3 regions of the Bradyrhizobium amphicarpaeae genome follow, and region 1 is predicted to be linked to each of the others. Evidence: predicted binding sites of a transcription regulator. Region 1 holds the regulator's gene; each other region holds the start of a gene.

Region 1 (3,272 bases):
CCTCTTGCGCAAGGGGACCCGTCTGACTGAGCGCGATCTCGCCCTCGCGGCCGGCATGAATCACCCGTATCTCGCCGCCTGCCGACGCCCGAAGGTCGCGATCCTCGCCACCGGCGACGAACTGGTGATGCCGGGCGCCACACCCGGGCACGGCCAGATCGTCTATTCCAACGGCTATGCCCTCCACGCGCTCGCCCGCAGCGAGGGTGCCGAGACCATCGACCTCGGTGTTGCCGCCGATACGCTGGAGGCCACCACCGCCGGCATCCGCCGCGCGCGCGAAAGCGGCGCCGACATCCTGATCACGACCGGAGGCGCATCGGTCGGTGACCACGACCTGGTCCAGCAGGCCCTGCGGGACGAAGGCATCGCGATGGCGTTCTGGAAGATCGCGATGCGGCCCGGCAAGCCGATGATGCACGGACGGTTGGGGGCGATGGGCGTGATCGGCCTGCCCGGCAATCCCGTGTCGTCTTACGTGTGCGCCTTTCTGTTCATGGTGCCGCTGATTCGGGCGCTGTCGGGCCGTTCGGTGATTCATCATCATCGCGAGCGCGCCGTGCTGGGTCGCGATCTCGGTGCCAACGACCAGCGCGAGGACTATCTGCGCGCGCGCCTGGAGCTGCGCGACGACGGCACGCTCGTCGCTCTTCCCGTCAGCCATCAAGACTCCTCTCTGCTTGCGAATCTTGCTGCAGCACAGGTACTTCTCGTGCGCGCACCGTTTGCGCCGAAGGCCGAGGCCGGCAGCCCCTGCGAGGTGCTGCGGCTCCCCGTCTGACCTGCGCGGCCACACGCATTCCGCGTGTCTCGTTCTGTTCACGCAAAATTAAGCAGTTGCGGAACATGTATCGAACATATAGTGTCCGTTCATGATTTGTTTCGAGGATGTAGCGGCTTATCGCTGAATTCATCGTCTCGGAATCGAACGACATCAACCGGGGGACTTTGGTCGAGATGTTAACGCGCAAACAATACGAGCTTCTGCGGTTCATCAGCGAACGCTTGAAGGAAAGCGGCGTGCCGCCGTCCTTCGACGAGATGAAGGATGCGCTCGACCTGCGCTCGAAATCGGGCATCCACCGCCTGATCACCGCACTCGAGGAGCGCGGCTTCATCCGCCGCCTGCCCAACCGCGCCCGGGCCATCGAAGTGATCAAGTTGCCGGAGCTCCAGGCCGCCGCCGGCAGCCGACGCGGCTTCACGCCAAGCGTCATCGAGGGCAATCTCGGCAAGATCCGCGCGAGCTCCAGCCCGTCCGCAGACGAGGGCGAGCGGCCCGTTGCCGTGCCCGTGATGGGCCGCATTGCGGCCGGCACCCCGATCGAGGCGTTGCAGACCCGCAGCCACACCATCAGCGTGCCGCCCGACATGCTCGGCTCCGGCGAGCATTACGCGCTCGAAGTGCGCGGCGATTCCATGGTCGAGGCCGGCATCCTCGACGGCGACATGGCGCTGATCCAGCGCAACGAGAGCGCCGATACCGGCGACATCGTCGTGGCGTTGATCGACGACGAGGAAGCCACGCTCAAGCGATTCCGCCGCCGTGGCGCGTCGATCGCGCTGGAGCCTGCCAATGCCGCGTATGAGGTGCGCATCCTGCCGCCGAACCGCGTGAAGATTCAGGGCAAGCTGATCGGGCTGTACCGCAAGTACTGAGTCCGGACGGTCTCGATCAAGAAGTCTTGTGCGCCTCGCGCGCGCGGCTGCGGTCGGCATCGCCGATCAGAGATTGGAGCGGACGATGGTCCGCGCCGGCTGGATAGTCTTTCTGGTATTGCACAGACTATCCGGCCCCTTCTCCGCAGCGGCATCGTCGGCCGGGTGCGCAACAAGCATTGCTCCTCTTTCCCCACGACGCGGTCAATCTGCATTCTGGGCCTGCGGGCACCGACACGCGCCTGCCGAATGTAGGTGAGCGAACTTTGTTCCTATTGGATTCGGGAAAGATAATGTGATCTCGGCTCGCCGATCCGAGCCGCAGATTTGCCTACAACCAGGCAGACCGTCACGCGCTTCCACTCTGACAGGGGCCTGCGCCTCCAAAAGAGGTGCGGGTCGCTATCTCTGCATTGAGGAGCACCCGATGTGTGACTACAGCCTGCATGCCGTCGCGACGCGCCCCGCAGAAGTCGGCGAGACGATCGTCACGACAACGTTCCGCGGCACCTCGACGCGCGGCTTTGCCTCCGAAGCCGATCTCTCCGTCGCGGTCTGCCTGTTGCCGGGAACGGAACTCGCCTTCGCCGACAACGTCCGTTACGACAACCGCTGGATCTGGACGCGTACCGTCAACTCCCGCGTCGGCAAGTTCGGCAAGATCGATCCGCACATTCCCGATCGCCATCACGACGCGATCGAATTCCCGGACGGCAAATCCGTGCTGGTGACGCAGCTCGTCGAAGGCCAGCGCGCAACCGTCCTGCAGCTGCCGGTGACCCAGCCGGTCAGCGAGCGCAAGCGTGAGATCATCGCCGACAGTCGCCCGACGGCTCCGCGACTGCCGATCGGCTGACGAGGGCTTCAGTCCTCCGCCTGAAGATCGGCCTCCGCCGGGGTCGCATCCTTGCTGCGCGGAGCCGCCGCCCTCGGCACGAGAGCTCCTTCGAATTCACCCTCGCCGGCAGCTGCCGGCGACCAGGGGCGGCTTGTGCCACTCGCCCTCACCGGCTGAACGGAAAAGCCGTCGCCGCGTGGCGTCAGGGCCAGCGCACCCTGGCGAGCGAGCCGCTGCCGATCCACCACCATCGCCGCACAATCGGGCGGCGCCGGCCGAGACGTCACCACCAGTGCGGCCCGGTTGCAATCATCCGCCAGCGCCTCGATGCGCGAGGCCAGCGCGACCAGCCGCCCGTCGGCGAGCGGCGTCACGCAGCCGGATTCGTCGCACGATATGCCGCTCGCCAGTGCACCACTGCCGGCATCGCGCGGATCGGCGTCGGCAGACAGCCACTCCTTCAGCAGGAAATTGTCCTTGCCCGTCCTGATCAGGTGCAAGCGCCCGTCCCCACCCCGCACCGCGACGCTCGCGCCATCCCCGGCAATCAGGATATCGGGCTGCCGCACCGAAAGGCCCCAGGCGATAGAGGCCAGCAGCACCATGGCGCCGCCCCAGCGCAAAGGCGTGCGCAACAGGCCCATCACGATGATCCCCAAGCTCGCTGCGATCAACGGCGCGATACCGAACGCCGGGATGCGGCCGACCGCGCCCGGCAATGCCGCCACCCAGCGCGAGACCACGACCATCCAGTCGATGCCGATCCCCATCAGCC
Region 2 (3,272 bases), 3.3 Mb from region 1:
GCCAAGACCATGGAAAGCCAGCCGATCGCGGTGATCCCGTTCGATTCGAAACTGTTCTCGACCGCAGCCAATAACGGCCAGATGATCGCGGAGGTCTCCAAGGGCCACCGCACCACCGAGCTGTTCCAGAACATGGCGAACCGCCTCGCCGGCCGCGGCGAGGTCAAGAAGCCGAAGCGCTCGCTGTTCGGGCCGCTGCTGAAGAAGCTGAAGAGCAGGTCAAGCCGCAACTCCGCGCCGCATCGCAAGGCGTCGTAAGCGTCCACAAACGGGGCGGATTACTTGTCCGCCCGCTGCTGCTGCTTCTTCGCCAGCAGCTGACGCAGCGCCGCGACCTTGGCCGCGGCCTGGTCAGGCGGCAAATCTGCCTTCACGAGGATTTCGGCCTCGGCCTCACGGCCCTGCAATCCCAGCACGAGCGCGAAATTGGCGCGGATCCGCGCATCGTTCTGATTGCGCTGATAAGCACGGCCTAGCACCTGTTCGGCCTTCGGCAGATTGTTTTGCAGCATATAGGACAGGCCGAGATTGGACAGCACGGCCGGCTCGTCCGGCACGATCTTCAATGCCGCGGCATAATATTGCTGCGCTTCCTCGTTGCGGCCGAGCTGATCGAGCGCCGCACCCTGCGCCGACAGGATGCGCCAGTCCGGATCCTCGGGCGTATGCGCGCGGCTGAGGACGTCGAAGGCCTGCTGGAAACTGCCGCTGTCGGCGAGCGCGCGGCCATAGCCGGCGAGCAGCGCCTTGTTGCTGGGATGGGCGAGCACCGCCTGCTCCATGACCGCAACCGCCTGCGCGCGCTGGCCGCTCTCGCGCAGCGCCTTGCCGTAGGCGAGCGCAATATTGGGATCACTGGGCTTGGCGCGATAGCGCTCGCGCAACGCGTCCAGTTCGGGCCTGGCATCGGCCTTGGTGTTGGCCTTGGCGGCCGTTTCCGATCTGACACCGAGCGCGCCGGTCACATCCTCGATGCCCGCGGTCTGGCAGCCGCCAAGCGCGAGCGCGACAAGGGCGGGAAGCAGCAATCTCGCCGGGGGAGGGGCGAGGGGCGAACGCTTGGACATACTCTGATCACTCGGCAACTGATCAGAGATGCTTACCGATTAACGCTAAAGTCCCGTTAAGGACCCGCGAGACCTCAGTCGGTGAACTCGGCACCGAATTCGCAGCCGATGCGCCAGCGCAGGCGGCACTGGCGGGAATAGTCGGGGGCGAAAATGATGGTGAATTGTGGCGGCACCTCCAGGAATTCCGCCACCACTTTCACGCCGCCATCCGAGATATCGGTGATGGTGCAGTCCCGCGGCAGCGAGCCCGCGCCAAAATGGATCTTGGCGAGCCGGCTGCACATCCGACGTTCGCTTCTCCGGCGATTTGCAAGCATTTGAACTGTTCACCCGTTGACCACGGCCCATCCCGCAAGCGTAGGAATAGCCGACATTTGTTGGGATGTGCTGAGCGGAGCCGGTTGCATTCGAGGCGTAGTGTCGGCGTGGCGTTTACGATTGATTAGGGTTCGCTCCCCGTCCGGGATCGTTCCCGTATTGTTCTTGCGGAGAGCGGCGGGCTCTGCTACCCCTAATTGTGCAAAAGGGGCAGGCTGGTTTGAGCATGGTTCAGCGGGTTTCCACCGTCGCCTTTGAGGGGGTCGAGGCCCGTGCGGTCGACGTGCAGGTGCAGGTCGCGCCCGGTTTGCCGGCGTTCGCGATCGTCGGCCTGCCGGACAAGGCGGTGTCGGAGGCGCGCGAGCGGGTGCGCTCGGCGCTGATTGCCTCGGGGCTGGCGCTGCCGGCGCGGCGGATCATCGTCAATCTGGCGCCGGCCGACCTGCCGAAGGAAGGCAGCCATTACGACCTGCCGATCGCGCTCGGGCTGATGGCGGCGATCGGCGCGATCCCGCCGGATGCGCTGACCGGCTTCACCGTGCTCGGCGAGCTCGGTCTCGACGGCTCGATCGCGCCCGTGGCCGGCGTTCTTCCCGCCGCGTTCGGCGCCAATATGCGCGAGGAAGGGCTGATCTGCCCGGTCTCGTGCGGTTCCGAAGCGGCGTGGGCGAGCCCGGACATCCAGATCATCGCCGCACACTCGCTGATCCAGATCGCCAACCACTTCAAGGGCACGCAGGTGCTGTCGCGGCCGTCACCGAAGGTGCATGAGCCCGCCGCCTCCACGCTCGATTTGCGCGACATCAAAGGTCAGGAAAGCGCCAAGCGCGCGCTGGAGATCGCGGCCGCAGGCGGCCATCATCTGCTCATGATCGGGGCGCCCGGCGCCGGCAAGTCGATGCTGGCGGCGCGCCTGCCCTCGATCCTGCCGCCGTTGTCACCGGGCGAATTGCTCGAGGTCTCGATGATCGCCTCGGTCGCCGGCGAGATCAAGGACGGCGCGCTGACGGCGCGGCGGCCGTTCCGCTCGCCGCATCATTCCGCGAGCATGGCCGCGCTCACCGGCGGCGGCATGCGCGCAAAACCCGGCGAGATCTCGCTGGCGCATCAGGGCGTGCTGTTTCTCGACGAATTGCCGGAGTTCGATCCGCGCGTGCTGGATTCGCTGCGGCAGCCGCTTGAGAACGGCGAGGTCGCGGTGTCGCGCGCCAATCATCGCGTCACTTACCCCGCGCGCTTCATGCTGGTCGCGGCGATGAATCCGTGCCGCTGCGGCAACGCGTACGAGCCCGGCTATGCCTGCAAGCGCGGCCGCGTCGACCGCTGCACCGGCGACTACCAGGCGCGCATCTCCGGCCCGCTGATGGACCGCATCGATCTGCGCATCGAGGTGCCCGCCGTGACCGCGGCGGATCTGATCCTGCCGCCACCGGCGGAAGGCTCCGCCGAAGTCGCCGCGCGCGTCGCGGCGGCGCGCGACATCCAGCTCGCGCGTTATGCCGATGCCGGCCTGCCCAAGGTTCGCACCAATGCCGAAGCCCCGGCCTCCGTGCTGGAGGAGGTCGCAAAACCGGACGCGCAAGGCGCCAAACTGCTGCGCGACGCGGCCGAGACCATGCGGCTGTCGGCGCGCGGCTATCACCGCGTGCTGCGGGTGGCGCGCACGCTGGCCGACCTCGATCGCGCCGACAAGATCGGCCGGCTGCATCTGGCCGAAGCGCTGTCCTACCGCGCACTCGCGGAGGATGTGCGGCAGATGGCTTGATCATTCCACGCATCAACCCGGCGGTAACGAGTTTCCTTTACGCTCTGCAAACCATAAGGCCCACTGAGTTCCCGTACCGGGCCCGGCGAGTAGAGTCATGTTGCGTTTAAAGGTCCTGG
Region 3 (3,272 bases), 1.5 Mb from region 1:
AGCCTCGGGCAGGTTCCTCCAATACTTCTTGGGCATCTCGGCCTGCATCGCCTTCACCTTGAGCCGGGCCGGATTGAAGATGCTGGCGTAGTAGCGCCGCCAGGTTTCCTCCAGCCGGTCTTCGCCTGGCGCCTCGCTCTTGCTGACGCCCGGCGTGAATGAGAGCGCATGGCCGTCCCAATGTGCGCAGAGGTCCGGCGTCAGGATCGACCAGGGCATATCGGCGAAGCGTTTGGCGAAAAACGGCGCGGCGAGCTCGACGATGTGATGCTCCGGCTCGAACCAGGCGACATAATGCGCGGCGCGTTCGCGTCCGATCTCGCGAAAGCGGACGAAGGCGTGCATCTTGTGTTCGTCGCGACGGACCGCTTTCGCCATGGTCGTGACCTGCGCGACATCAGGATCGATTGCGACCTCGATGAGGTCGTGATTGTCCTTCAACCGCCAGAGCAGGCGATAGAGGATCGCAAAGCGCTCGGGATCACGATGCAGGATCGCGGCCCTGGCGAGATCGACGAATTTGCCTGATACGTTGAAGCTGCCTTCGTTCACGTCGAGGATCGGAGACGGCGCTTGCGGCGCGAATAACTCCGCTTCGCCGCCCTGCACGGTCCAGGTGACATCGGCGGGCTGCACATGATGAAGCGCGAGGCTGCGCGCGGCTTTGCGCCAGCCGTCGAAATCGGTTTCGGTGTCGAGCGTGACGTACTGCATCAGAAGCCAAATCCCAATTGTGTTGCTTTCGGCTTGAAGCGTTCGATCAGCCCGGCGGCGTCGAGGCGATGCGGCGAGGGGCGGTGGTCGCTGAGGACGATGAACGGCAGCGCCTTGTTGCGGGGCACGTGCAGCCGGGCGAGATCGGCGAGGCGGATCGTGGTGGTGCGTCGTGTCGCGATGATGCGTTCGACCGCCTTGGTGCCGAAACCCGGCACGCGCAGCAGTTCCTCGCGGCTGGCGCGGTTGATGTCGAGCGGGAAGCGGTCGCGATGGCGCAGCGCCCAGGCGAGCTTCGGATCGATGTCGAGCGGCAGCATCGCGCTGTCGTCGACGATCTCGCCGACATCGAAGCCGTAGAACCGCATCAGCCAGTCGGCCTGGTAGAGCCGATGCTCGCGCAGCAGCGGCGGCTGCACCAGAGGCAAGGCGCGGCTGGCGTCGGGGATCGGGCTGAAGGCGGAATAATAAACGCGCCTCAGCTTGTATGAGCCGTAGAGATTGGAACTGGTGTGGAGAATGGTGTGGTCGGAGGCGCTATCTGCGCCGACGATCATTTGCGTGCTCTGGCCTGCCGGGGCGAAGCGCTGCGGCCTCGCTTTCGTCTTCGCTGCCCGGTTCTCCTCGGCCTCGTCCAGCTTCAGCCGGAGTCGGCCCATGGTGCGGCGGATCGCACGCACGTCCTTCTCCGGCGCGAATTGCTGCAGGCTGGTCTCCTCGGGCATCTCGATGTTGATGGAGAGACGGTCGGCATATTTGCCGGCCTCCGCGATCAGCGCGTCGTCGGCCTCGGGAATGGTCTTTAGGTGGATGTAACCGCGGAAGTGGTGCTCCTCGCGTAGTTTCCGCGCGACGCTCACCACCTGCTCCATGGTGTAATCAGGGCTGCGGATGATGCCGGAGGAGAGGAACAGGCCCTCGATGTAATTGCGCCGGTAGAAGTCGAGCGTCAGCTTGACCACTTCGTCGACGGTGAAGCGGGCGCGCGGCACGTTCGAGGAGGCGCGGTTGACGCAATAGAGGCAATCGTAATTGCAGGCGTTGGTCAGCAGCACCTTGAGCAGCGAAATGCAGCGGCCGTCCGGCGCATAGGAATGACAGATGCCCATGCCTGGCGCGGTCGAACCCATACCCTTGCGGTCGCTGGAATCCCGCTTCTCGGTGCCGCTGGAGGCGCAGGACGCATCGTACTTGGCGGCGTCCGCCAGAATTTCCAGCTTGCGTTGCACGTCCATCTTGGAATCCCTTTGATTCAGCTGGCGAATCTGGCGGAGCACCAATTCGATTGACTCCCCGGCCGCCGTTAGCTTTATATTAGAACATATCATGAACAAATGAGCCAGCCGCTGGTTCTTATTTTTAAGAGCCATCGGCAATCACCCCTGAAGGAGCGGCGGGCATGAGCGGCGCACGCATGAGCGCGCTTGCGAGTTTGCGCGGCCAGATCGAGCGCATCGAGACGGCGGCGGTCATGCATCCGCACGATCGCGTTGCACTCGGTCACAGCGAAGCCGACAACGCGCTGAAGGGCGGCCTCGCGCGCGCGGCGCTCCACGAGGTGTTTTGCGAGGGGCGCCAGGGCCCGGCCGCGACTGGCTTCGTCATGGGGCTTGCCGGGCGCGTCTCGGCGCAGCGGCCGCTGCTGTGGATACGACAGGATTTCTCGGAGATAGAGGCAGGCGCGCTGTCGATGAGCGGGCTCGCCGAGCTCGGCCTCGATCCGCGCCGCGTGGTGACGGTGCGCGCCGCCGATGTCGAGAGCGCGCTGCGTAGCTCGGCCGATGCGCTCGCCTGCGATGCGCTCGGCGCCGTCGTGCTCGAGCTCTGGGGCGATGTCGGGCAGTTCGATCTGGTGGCGAGCCGCAAGCTGACGCTGGCCGCGCAAGGCTCCGGCGTCACCGGGCTGATGCTGCGGATGGCGGCGCAGCCGCTGCCCTCGACCGCGGAGACCAGGTGGATGCTGCGCGCGGCGCATTCGCCGCCGGGGCCGGTGTGGGCCGCGTGGGGCGCGCCGCGCTTCGATGCCGAGCTGTTGCGCAATCGTCATGGCCCATGCGGCCGGTGGATCATGGAATGGAATTGTGATGAGTGCCAGTTCAGTGAACCGTCGGCGTATTCTCAGCCTGTGGCTGCCACGCCTGCCGATCGACAGGATCCAGCGTTTCTTCAACAGCGCCGGGCTGGGTAAAACCAATCATGAGCCGAGCATCGTCGTCGTCAAGGACAACAATGCACTGGTGATCCATGCGCTGGATGAATCTGCCGAGCGTCTGGGGCTATACATCGGCCAGCCCTTGGCGAATGCCCGGGCGATGTGTCCGGACTTAAAGGTTTTCGACGCCGATATCGTCGCCGATGCGAAGACGCTCAGCGATATCGCCGACTGGTGCGACCGCTTCACGCCGCTGGTCGCGCTCGATCCGCCGCACGGGCTGTTCCTCGACATCACCGGCTGCGCACATCTGTTCGGCGGCGAGGCCGCGTTGTTGCAGACGCTGGTTCGTGCGCTCGGCCGACAAGGCTTTGCCGTCAGCGCGGCGATCGCCGGCACCTCGGTC

Evidence for each region. The regulator LexA, encoded in region 1, represses DNA repair genes until DNA is damaged. The targets are predictions, from matches to a motif close to TGTTCNNNNTGTGTTCNG.
Region 2: a site for LexA is predicted at 1,538-1,555, ahead of CIT40_RS00885 (YifB family Mg chelatase-like AAA ATPase). Genes of this name have one in related genera too.
Region 3: a site for LexA is predicted at 2,030-2,047, ahead of CIT40_RS11370 (putative DNA modification/repair radical SAM protein). Genes of this name have one in related genera too.

What each region holds. Positions count from the first base shown of each region.
Region 1 covers NZ_CP029426.2:3,937,658-3,940,929, forward strand. Annotated here, with positions in the region: gene CIT40_RS18300 (molybdopterin molybdotransferase MoeA) at 1-781, shown strand, start outside; gene lexA (transcriptional repressor LexA) at 958-1,659, shown strand; gene CIT40_RS18310 (hypothetical protein) at 2,087-2,515, shown strand; gene CIT40_RS18315 (ComEC/Rec2 family competence protein) at 2,524-3,272, opposite strand, start outside.
Region 2 covers NZ_CP029426.2:184,196-187,467, forward strand. Annotated here, with positions in the region: gene CIT40_RS00870 (CpaE/TadZ family protein) at 1-258, shown strand, start outside; gene CIT40_RS00875 (tetratricopeptide repeat protein) at 279-1,067, opposite strand; gene CIT40_RS00880 (PilZ domain-containing protein) at 1,142-1,387, opposite strand; gene CIT40_RS00885 (YifB family Mg chelatase-like AAA ATPase) at 1,615-3,153, shown strand; gene CIT40_RS00890 (hypothetical protein) at 3,251-3,272, shown strand, end outside.
Region 3 covers NZ_CP029426.2:2,467,763-2,471,034, forward strand. Annotated here, with positions in the region: gene CIT40_RS11365 (UdgX family uracil-DNA binding protein) at 1-714, opposite strand, end outside; gene CIT40_RS11370 (putative DNA modification/repair radical SAM protein) at 714-1,949, opposite strand; gene CIT40_RS11375 (ImuA family protein) at 2,114-2,902, shown strand; gene CIT40_RS11380 (Y-family DNA polymerase) at 2,799-3,272, shown strand, end outside.